2 regions of the Streptomyces sp. NPDC090022 genome follow, and region 1 is predicted to be linked to the other one. Evidence: riboswitches for the same ligand, from Rfam matches in the RefSeq annotation. Region 1 holds a riboswitch; the other holds the start of a gene.
What was found. Region 1 has a riboswitch for glycine ahead of gcvT (glycine cleavage system aminomethyltransferase GcvT). Riboswitches for the same ligand answer to the same signal wherever they lie in the genome.
Positions count from the first base shown of each region.

Region 2: another riboswitch for glycine. It lies ahead of gcvP (aminomethyl-transferring glycine dehydrogenase); the one in region 1 lies ahead of gcvT (glycine cleavage system aminomethyltransferase GcvT).

Region 1 is NZ_JBIVFN010000013.1:116,477-122,029, reverse strand. Features, by position in the region: gene ACIPXB_RS22780 (enhanced serine sensitivity protein SseB) at 1-238, opposite strand, end outside; gene ACIPXB_RS22775 (AAA family ATPase) at 422-1,132, opposite strand; glycine riboswitch at 1,438-1,537, shown strand; gene gcvT (glycine cleavage system aminomethyltransferase GcvT) at 1,727-2,842, shown strand; gene gcvH (glycine cleavage system protein GcvH) at 2,934-3,317, shown strand; gene glyA (serine hydroxymethyltransferase) at 3,334-4,590, shown strand; gene ACIPXB_RS22755 (L-serine ammonia-lyase) at 4,931-5,553, shown strand, end outside.
Region 2 is NZ_JBIVFN010000042.1:22,001-27,553, forward strand. Features, by position in the region: gene ACIPXB_RS36495 (hypothetical protein) at 332-937, shown strand; gene ACIPXB_RS36500 (DUF5999 family protein) at 1,216-1,404, shown strand; gene gcvP (aminomethyl-transferring glycine dehydrogenase) at 1,502-4,387, opposite strand; glycine riboswitch at 4,587-4,718, opposite strand; gene ACIPXB_RS36510 (PRC-barrel domain-containing protein) at 4,832-5,200, shown strand; gene ACIPXB_RS36515 (DNA polymerase IV) at 5,304-5,553, opposite strand, start outside.

The sequences.
Region 1 (5,553 bases):
CGCAGATCTGGAACTGCGCCTGGGAGCTGTAGACGGGCACGTACGCGGCGCCGCCGATGTCCATCGTCGGCAGGGTCAGGTCGGGGCTGTCCGGACCACCGCCCGCGGGCAGCGGGATCCACAGCCGGCTGCGGCCGAGCACCTCCAGGATCCGCCCGCCGGCGTCCGGGACGCCGAGCGAGGCGCCGAGCACCTCTTCCAGCTCGTTGGCCGGCCAGCCGTTGCCCTGCCCGTGCATCGCGTTGCCCTCCGTGCGCCCGTCCGCCTGTCCGTGTCCCTGCCACGGTCCCTGCCAGGCCGAGATTAGTGGGTACGCGCCGCCTCCCGCGCCGCGGGGACGGGGCGGCCCGCTCCCGCCCGCCGCGCCGCGCGGCCCGTACAGCCCAGCCCAGCTCAGCGCTCAGCGCTCAGCGCTCAGCGCTCAGCGCTCCGGGGCGAACGCGATCCGGTCGATACGGGACGCGGCCGCCCGGTCCAGCAGGACCGCCGAGGCGCAGCCGGCCGGGAGCCGGCCCGATTCCGCCGCGCGCAGCAGCCGGGTGGCCGCCCCGCGGTGCCGGGCGAAGGCGTACGCCGAGACGCCCCGGCCCCGGGCGGCCTGCCCGGCGAGGGCCTCCTCGGGCGTGGCGTCGAGCAGCAGCAGGTGCAGGGCGCGGGCGCGGCGCCGCGCGGCCCGGGTGAGCAGGGCCCGGACCCATGCCTGGGTCCCGCAGTCGTGGACCACGACCGAGGCGCCGGAGCGGACCGCCCGCCACAGGCCCGCGTAGTGCGCGACGCGGACCGCGGGGCGGTAGACGGCGTACGGCAGGAAGGCGGGCATCCGGGCCTCCCAGCGCTCCCGGACGTCCTGGGAGTCGATGCCGCCGCCGGGGACCGCCCGCTTGATCAGCGTGCTCTTGCCGCCGCCGGGCAGCCCGGAGACCACGACGATGTCGCCACCGGCGAAGGTGAGCCGCGCGGGCCCGCGGGCGCCGCGGCCGTGACCGTGCCCGCGCAGGTCGCGCACGGCCGGACGGACGCCGGCGGCGGCACCGGCGGCACCGGCCGTGGCGGCATGACCGGCGGCCCCGGCCGCACCGGCCGTGGCGGCGGCTCCGGCGGCGACGGCGCGCGCACGGGCGCCGGGCGGCAGCGCCCGGAGCGCTTCGCGCTCACCGCGCGCGGGCTGCACGGGCACGCCGCCGGCGGCCGCGACGGGCCTTCCGCGCAGCTCCGCGAGTCCGAATCTCCACACAGTGATCGCCTCCCCGGGTCGGGTCCCTGGACCCCATGCCCACTGAGTGTAAAGAGACGGTAATCCGGACCGTCCCGGTTCCGGACGGGAGCGTACGGATCCGCGACGGCGGACCGTACTCCTTTTCGGACCCGGACCCCCATTCCCACCCGGCCCGTGCAATGATGTGCGCCATCTGGACACCCAACTGCATACAGGCCGCTTGAATCCGCGCGGGAGAGTCCCGTCGGCCGTACGGCAGGCGGGCGCCGAAGGAGCAAGAACCTCCCTTGAATCTCTCAGGCCCCGTACCGCGTGGATGAGGCAGATCTGAAAAGCGGGCCACGCCGTCGCCGGACGGTCAAGGCCCCACCCAAGGTGCAAGCCGGGAAATCCGCCACGCGCGGATTCCGGCGAACCTCTCAGGTTCCGATGACAGATGGGGAGGATCGTCCTCGTCATGTCATGTCGATGTCCTGTCGATGCCCCCCTGGGACCCTGGGAGCCGTACCGATGAGCAATGCCCCCCGTCTGACCGCCCTCGATGCGCTGCACCGCTCGCTCGGTGCGACCATGACCGACTTCGCGGGCTGGGACATGCCGCTGCGGTACGGGAGCGAGCGCGACGAGCACACGGCCGTCCGCACCAAGGCCGGCCTCTTCGACCTCTCGCACATGGGCGAGATCACCCTGACCGGCCCGGAGGCCGTCAAGGCCCTCGACCACGCGCTGGTGGGCAACATCTCCACCGTGGGCGTCGGCCGAGCCCGCTACACGCACATCTGCCAGGAGGACGGCGGCATCCTGGACGACCTGATCGTCTACCGCCTGGCCGAGACCGAGTACATGGTCGTCGCCAACGCCTCCAACGCCCAGGTGGTCCTCGACGCGCTGACCGAGCGGGCGGCGGGCTTCGACACCGAGGTCCGCGACGACCGCGACGCGTACGCGCTGATCGCGGTGCAGGGCCCGGAGTCCCCCGGCATCCTGGCCTCGCTCACCGACGCCGACCTGGACGGCCTGAAGTACTACGCCGGCCTGCCCGGCACCGTCGCCGGCGTGCCCGCGCTGATCGCGCGCACCGGCTACACCGGCGAGGACGGCTTTGAGCTGTTCGTCTCCCCCGAGCACGCGGTGGAGCTGTGGCAGGCGCTGACCAAGGCGGGCGAGGGCGTGGGCCTGGTGCCGTGCGGGCTGTCCTGCCGCGACACGCTGCGCCTGGAGGCCGGCATGCCGCTGTACGGCCACGAGCTGACCACCGCGCTGACCCCCTTCGACGCGGGTCTGGGCCGGGTCGTGAAGTTCGAGAAGGAGGGCGACTTCGTCGGGCGCGCCGCCCTGGAGGCCGCCGCCGAGCGCGCGGCGTCCACGGCCCCCCGCAAGCTGGTCGGCCTGATCGCCGAGGGCCGCCGGGTCCCGCGCGCCGGCTTCCCGGTCGTCGTCGGCGGCGAGGTCGTCGGCGAGGTCACCTCGGGCGCCCCCTCCCCGACCCTGGGCAAGCCGATCGCGATGGCGTACGTGGACGCGGAGCACGCCGCGCCCGGCACCTCCGGCGTCGGCGTGGACATTCGCGGTACGCATGAGCCGTACGAGGTCGTGGCTCTGCCCTTCTACAAGCGGCAGAAGTGACGATTTCCCCGCCGGGATCCGTCCGTCACTCCGTCTCACTCCGCAAGACCACTGTTCATCAGCACTCCCCCGCATCCAGGAGAATCAGGTCATGAGCAACCCCCAGCAGCTGCGTTACAGCAAGGAGCACGAGTGGCTGTCGGCCGCCGAGGACGGCGTCGCGACGGTCGGCATCACCGAGTTCGCGGCCACCGCGCTCGGTGACGTCGTCTACGCCCAGCTCCCCGAAGTCGGCGACACCGTGACCGCGGGCGAGACCTGTGGCGAGCTGGAGTCGACCAAGTCGGTCAGCGACCTGTACTCCCCGGTCACCGGCGAGGTCGTCGAGTCCAACCAGGACGTCGTGGACGACCCGGCGCTGGTGAACTCCGCCCCGTTCGAGGGCGGCTGGCTGTTCAAGGTGCGTATCGCGGAGGAGCCGGCCGACCTGCTCTCCGCCGAGGAGTACGCCGACCTGACCAAGTCCGGCAACTGACCCCAGGGGACCGAAGATGTCTGTACTGAACACCCCTCTCCACGAGCTCGACCCGGACGTCGCCGCCGCCGTCGACGCCGAACTCGTGCGCCAGCAGTCGACCCTGGAAATGATCGCGTCGGAGAACTTCGCTCCGGTCGCCGTCATGGAGGCCCAGGGCTCGGTCCTGACGAACAAGTACGCCGAGGGCTACCCCGGCCGCCGCTACTACGGCGGCTGCGAGCACGTCGACGTGGTCGAGCAGATCGCGATCGACCGCATCAAGGCGCTGTTCGGCGCCGAGGCCGCCAACGTGCAGCCCCACTCGGGCGCGCAGGCGAACGCCGCCGCGATGTTCGCGCTGCTCAAGCCGGGCGACACGATCATGGGCCTGAACCTGGCCCACGGTGGTCACCTGACCCACGGCATGAAGATCAACTTCTCCGGCAAGCTCTACAACGTGGTCCCGTACCACGTCGACGAGACCGGCCAGGTGGACATGGCCGAGGTCGAGCGCCTGGCCAAGGAGTCCAAGCCGCAGCTGATCGTCGCCGGCTGGTCGGCGTACCCGCGCCAGCTGGACTTCGCCGCCTTCCGCCGCATCGCGGACGAGGTCGGCGCGTACCTGATGGTCGACATGGCGCACTTCGCCGGCCTGGTCGCCGCGGGCCTGCACCCGAACCCGGTGCCGCACGCCCACGTCGTGACCACCACCACGCACAAGACCCTCGGCGGTCCGCGCGGCGGTGTGATCCTGTCCACGCAGGAGCTCGCCAAGAAGATCAACTCGGCGGTCTTCCCGGGTCAGCAGGGCGGTCCGCTGGAGCACGTGATCGCGGCCAAGGCCGTCTCCTTCAAGGTCGCGGCCTCGCCGGAGTTCAAGGAGCGCCAGGAGCGCACCCTGGCCGGCGCGAAGATCATCGCCGAGCGCCTGGTCCAGGACGACGTCAAGGCCGTGGGCGTGGACGTCCTCTCCGGCGGCACCGACGTGCACCTGGTCCTGGTCGACCTGCGCAACTCCGAGCTGGACGGGCAGCAGGCCGAGGACCGCCTCCACGAGGTCGGCATCACGGTCAACCGCAACGCCATCCCGAACGACCCGCGGCCGCCGATGGTCACCTCTGGTCTGCGGATCGGTACGCCGGCGCTGGCCACCCGCGGGTTCCAGGCGGAGGACTTCACCGAGGTCGCCGACATCATCGCGGAGGCGCTGAAGCCGTCGTACGACAGCGAGTCGCTGAAGGCCCGCGTCTCGGCGCTGGCGGCGAAGCACCCGCTGTACCCGTCGCTGTAGGCACCGCCGCCGGCGGCCGCGCCGGTGCCCGCACGGGCACCGGCGCGGGTGCCGCCGCGCGCGGGGCCGGCCGACGGCACCCCGCGCCCGCACCCGAGAAAGGCCCGGCCTTCCCTTCCGCAGGCCGGGCCTTTCTCATGCCCGACCTCCCTGGGTCACCTTTCGGCGGCAATGGTGTTCACGCGGCCGCGATAAGCTCGTCTGTCGGACAAAATCCGTACTAATCACCCTCATAAGATCACTCCCGCTCCTCCTGCCCCTCCCGCACCGCCTCCCACCCCTCTGCCGCACCGCGCCCCGTCCTCCTCCCACCCACGAGCAGACATAGGAGTCCGCAACCGTGGCCATCTCCGTCTTCGACCTCTTCTCCATCGGCATCGGCCCGTCCTCCTCCCACACCGTCGGTCCGATGCGGGCCGCCCGTATGTTCGTGAACCGGCTGAAGAAGGACGGTGTGCTCGCGCAGACCGCCTCCGTGCGGGCCGAGCTGTACGGCTCCCTCGGCGCGACCGGCCACGGCCACGGCACGCCCAAGGCCGTCCTGCTGGGCCTGGAGGGCCACTCACCGCGCACGGTGAACGTGGAGACGGCCGACGACGAGGTGGAGCGCATCCGGAAGAGCGGCCGCCTGCGGCTGCTCGGGACCGAGATAGGCGATGTCCACGAGATCGCGTTCGACGAGCCGAGCCAGCTGATCCTGCACCGCCGCCGGTCGCTGCCGTACCACGCCAACGGCATGACCCTCTTCGCGTACGACGAGAGCGGCGCGCCGCTGCTGGAGAAGACCTACTACTCGGTCGGCGGCGGCTTCGTCGTCGACGAGGACGCGGTCGGCGAGGACCGGATCAAGCTCGACGACACGGTGCTGAAGTACCCCTTCCGCAGCGGTGACGAGATGCTCCGCCTGGCGAAGGAGACCGGCCTGTCGATCTCCTCCCTGATGCTGGAGAACGAGAAGGCCTG
Region 2 (5,553 bases), on a different contig from region 1:
GTCGCGTGGTGCAATTTCAAGGTCGCGCTTGCCGATTCCGCAATACCGTCACTTTCCAGCCGAGCCCCCGTCCGGTAACCTCCGAGGTCAGCGCGAGATGTCTGCGCGCACCCGGCATGAAATCCATGACAGCGGGACCGGTAAGCGTCTTGTCGGCAATAGGCGGGACGGCTAGCCGAAACACTGTGTGAACACATGTCGTATAAACTCCGCAAACGAGGCACAGAGTTGGCGCGCGGCCATTGCCCCTCAGCCCCCCTCTGGCCCCAGAATGCGACAGCTCCGTCCGCACCCCCCTTCCCCCGGTCTCCCAAGTGAGAGGCGACCCACCATGCCGCTGCATGTCCCTCCGGCTCCCGCGCCCGCCCTGCGCAGCGTCCTCGCGGCACTCGGCTCCCCCACCGCCGTCCAGGAGGTCCTCACCCCCGCCCTGCGCGCCCTCCCCGGCCCCAAGACGGCCGAACTCCCGCTTCCGGTCCACGTCCTGGACCGGGTCACCTCGGGCGGCAGGCCGCCGCGCACCCGGCTGACCGGATGGCGTTTCCTGATCCGCAGCGGGGACCGGTACGTGGCGGCGGCGGACACCCGGCTCACCGCGGACGGCTGGGTCTTCTCGCACTTCTTCGAGGGGCCCTACGTGGCGGCGACCGAACGCGCGCTGCGGCAGGCGGAGTCGGTGGGCAAGAACTACCAGCCGAGACTGCTGTCCGTGCCCGAGCTGTACATGATGACCCTGTGGCTGCACGGGGCGGTGGGCGCCGACGCCTCGGCCGGTCTGCCGGCCGCCGCCGACCTGCTGGTCCCGCTGGCTCCGGCCCCGCCCGGCATCGCGGCGTACCGGCCGCACCCGGTCTCCGAACTGCTGCCGGTGATGACCCACCGGCTGACCCCGCCCATCCCTCCGGTGCCGCCCTCGCTGGCCGCGCCGGCCGCCTGACCGTCCCCGGACGGGGGCCTGACCCGGTTGACCCATTCGGCCTAGTCCGCTGGGACCAGGCCCGAACCACCCGAAATGACAGGGGAGTTGGGCTGAACCGCCCGCACGAGTGATGCGTCATCAATCTCAGAGGACAGCTGCCGGGAAATCCATGCGGACGCAAGTCCGTAGGGCAACACTGGGATCCTGACCACACCAAGAGATTGATACGGGGGGCGGCCATGAATCACGCACCGAGCCGCAGCACACAGACCACACCGCAGCGAAAGAACGCATCCATGTGCCAGCACCAGCCTGCCTGTCCATCAGCCGAATCCGCCGACAGGGAGGCCGCGCTGCCTGTGGCGAACCACCCGGAACAGGGCTGGAGCCTGCTGTGCAACGGCGTCCTGCTCTTCGAGGACACCGGTGAGCTGCTGCCGGACGGCCAGATCATCGCGCCGCACCGGCCGCTCGCGGCGGCCTGACGGCGCCGCGGCACCGGCCGACGCCACAGGGGCCGGTCCGGGAGGAGACTCCCGGACCGGCCCCTGTGTCATGCGCCCCGGCTACCGGGCGCTCGGATCAGTTGTCGTACTCGTCCAGCGGCGGGCACGAGCAGACCAGGTTGCGGTCGCCGAAGGCACCGTCGATACGGCGCACCGGCGGCCAGTACTTCTCGGCCGCGACCACGGTGCCCGGGAAGACCGCCTCGTCACGGGTGTACGGGTGGTTCCACTCGCCGCCCAGCGCCGCCGCGGTGTGCGGGGCGTTGGCCAGCGGGTTGTCCCCGGCCGGCCAGACGCCGGAGGCGACCTTCTCGATCTCGCCGCGGATGGCGATCATGGCGTCGCAGAAGCGGTCGATCTCGACGAGGTCCTCGGACTCCGTCGGCTCGATCATCAGCGTGCCGGCCACCGGGAACGACATCGTCGGCGCGTGGAAGCCGTAGTCGATCAGACGCTTGGCGATGTCGTCGACGGAGACGCCGGTCGCCTTCGACAGCGGGCGCAGGTCGATGATGCACTCGTGGGCGACCAGACCGCCGGGGCCGGTGTAGAGCACCGGGTAGTGCGGCTCCAGGCGCTTGGCGATGTAGTTCGCGCCGAGCACGGCCACCTGGGTGGCGCGCTTGAGGCCCTCGCCACCCATGAGGCGTACGTACGACCAGGAGATCGGCAGGATGCCGGCCGAACCCCACGGCGCCGCCGAGATCGGGCCGACGCCCGTCTCCGGGCCGGCGGTCGGCTGGAGCGGGTGGTTGGGCAGGTACGGGGCGAGGTGCGCCCGGACACCGACCGGGCCGACGCCCGGGCCGCCGCCACCGTGCGGGATGCAGAACGTCTTGTGCAGGTTCAGGTGCGAGACGTCGCCGCCGAAGTGACCCGGCTTGGCCAGGCCCACCAGGGCGTTGAGGTTGGCGCCGTCCACGTACACCTGGCCGCCGGCGTCGTGCACGAGACCGCAGATCTCGGCGACGTGCTCCTCGAAGACGCCGTGGGTGGACGGGTAGGTGATCATCAGGACGGCGAGCTCGTCGCGGTACTGCTCGATCTTGGCGCGCAGGTCCGCGGCGTCGACCTCGCCGTCGTCGGCGGTCTTGACGACGACGACCTTCATGCCGGCCATCACGGCGGACGCGGCGTTGGTGCCGTGCGCGGAGGACGGGATCAGGCAGATCGTGCGCTGCTCGTCGCCGTTGGCGCGGTGGTAGGCGCGCACGGCCAGCAGGCCGGCGAGCTCACCCTGGGAGCCGGCGTTGGGCTGGATGGAGACCTTGTCGTAGCCGGTGACCTCGCAGAGACGTTCCTCCAGCTCGTTGATGAGCGTGGCGTAGCCCTGGGCCTGGTCGATCGGCGCGAAGGGGTGCAGCTGGCCGAACTCGGGCCAGGTGACCGGCTCCATCTCGGTGGTCGCGTTGAGCTTCATGGTGCAGGAGCCCAGCGGGATCATGCCGCGGTCCAGCGCGTAGTCCTTGTCCGCGAGCTTGCGCAGGTAGCGCAGCATCGCGGTCTCGGAGCGGTGCTGGTGGAAGACCGGGTGCGTCAGGTACGCGTCCGAGCGCAGCAGGCCCTCGGGCAGCGCGTCGGCGGCGCTCGCGTCCAGCGCCTCGATGTCGGCGCTCACGCCGAAGGCGGCCCAGACGGCCTCGATGTCGGCGCGCAGGGTGGTCTCGTCGCAGGAGACGAGGACGTGGTCGGCGTCGGCCCCGTACAGGTTGACCCCGGCCTCGCGGGCGGCGGCGACGACCTCGGCGGCCTTGCCGGGCACCCGGGCGGTGAGGGTGTCGAAGTACGCGCCGTGGACCACCTCGACCCCGCCGGCGGTCAGACCGGCGGCGAGCAGGGCGGCGTAGCGGTGGGTGCGGCGGGCGATCGTCTTCAGGCCCTCGGGGCCGTGGTAGACGGCGTACATGCCGGCCATGACGGCGAGCAGCACCTGCGCGGTGCAGATGTTGCTGGTGGCCTTCTCGCGGCGGATGTGCTGCTCGCGGGTCTGCAGGGCCAGGCGGTACGCCTTGTTGCCGTCGGCGTCGACGGAGACGCCGACCAGGCGGCCGGGCAGGGAACGCGCGTGCTTGTCCTGGACGGCCATGTAGCCGGCGTGCGGGCCGCCGAAGCCCATCGGGACGCCGAAGCGCTGGGTGGTGCCCACCGCGATGTCCGCGCCGAGCTCGCCGGGCGAGGTCAGCAGGGTCAGGGCGAGCAGGTCGGCGGCGACCGTGACGATCGCCCCGAGCTCGTGCGCCCGGTCGATGACCGGCTTGATGTCGCGGACGGCACCGGAGGCGCCCGGGTACTGCACCAGCACGCCGAAGACGCCGCGCTCGGCGATCTCCGCCGGGATGCCTTCGGACAGGTCGGCGACGACGACCTCGACACCGGTCGGTTCGGCGCGGGTCCGGATCACGGCGATGGTCTGCGGCAGGGCGTCGGCGTCGACGAGGAAGACCCCGCCCTTGACCTTGCCCACGCGGCGGGCCAGCGTCATGGCCTCGGCGGCCGCGGTGCCCTCGTCGAGGAGGGAGGCGCCGGAGGTCGGCAGGCCGGTGAGGTCGGCGACGACGGTCTGGAAGTTGAGCAGCGCCTCCAGACGGCCCTGGGAGATCTCCGGCTGGTAGGGCGTGTACGCCGTGTACCAGGCCGGGTTCTCCATGACGTTGCGCAGGATCACCGGCGGGGTGAACGTCCCGTAGTAGCCGAGACCGATCATCGAGGACAGGACCTGGTTGCGGTCGGCCAGCGAACGCAGTTCGGCGAGCACCTCGGCCTCGGTGCGGGCGCCGGGGAGGTCCAGGGCCTCGGCGCTCTTGATCACATCCGGCACCGCGGCGGCGGTGAGTTCGTCCAGGGAGCCGTAGCCGACCTGGGCGAGCATCTTCGCCTGGGCCGCGGCGTCCGGCCCGATGTGGCGCTGCTCGAAGGGGATGCCTCGCTCCAGCTGGGAGAGCGGAATGCGGTTGGCGGTCATGTACGGAGGCCTCCTGGTCGTACGACCTGCGAGGGGCACCACGGCGCGGGCACCCGGACGGCCTCCCCCTCTGTCATCTCAACCTGAGAGCTTCACCGGTCCGCCTGGGGGTCGCCCGTGGAGGTCCGGTTTTCACCGTCGGTGAGGGAGGGGAATCGGTAGTGCGGGTCCGACGCCCACCCCTGCTTTCCAGAGTGGCCTCGTCCGTGCGGTACGTCTGCCTGAGAGATTCCGGGGAGGATTTGCTCCTTCGGCGCCTCCGCCGTGTTCACGTCGTGCTCGCATCGCGCTCACGTCATGCTCACTCGGAGGACTCTCCCGCACAGGGTCAACAGCCGTCACCCAGCCTACCAGCGAGCTTCTGGGGCCTCCCTCGAGTGGCCCTCGCTCCGGATTTGCCCTTTTGTAGTCATTACGGAGGAGTTGCGACCCGTTGGAGGGACCGTGCAGACCGACATCGATCCGCGCAGCCTGATCGGCCGCAAGGCGTACGACCGCAACGGTGCCAAGATCGGCACGGTGGACGAGGTCTACCTCGACGACGCCACGGGTGTGCCGGAGTGGGCAGCCGTACGGACGGGGCTCTTCAGCAGGGACGCGTTCGTCCCGCTGGAGCCCAGTGAGCTGGTGAACGACACCCTCCGGGTGCCCTTCGAACGCTCCCTGATCAAGGACGCTCCGGACTTCGGGGTCGGCCGCCACCTCTCACCGGAGCAGGAGCTCCAGCTCTACCACCACTACGGCCTGGACGTGGCGCTCCCCAGCGACTTCCAGCGCGACTTCGGCCGCCTGGCGGGCGACGGGGAGGGCTGACCCCGGCCGGCGAACGACGCCGACCTCGGCCGGCGGGCCGGCGCGGGCGTAGGCGTGCGCCGGCCCGCTGGCCGGCGCGGGCCGCCGCGGGCGCCGCCGGCCCTCAGGGGGCGGCCCGGTCCGGTCCGGGTGGCAGGCCCGGGAGCGGGAGGGGGTCCGAGGGCCGCAGTTCCGGGTCGTCCACCCGGAAGGTCCGCACCCGGCCGGGCGGCGATCCCGGCTGCTCGAACCGCACCGTGACCCGGCCGACGCCGCTGCCCTGCACCCACCCGGCCCCGTACACCGCGTGCCGTACGTCGCTGCCGGCCATCCAGCGCCGCTCCGGGGGCGCCCCGGGCTCCGGAGGGCCGGAC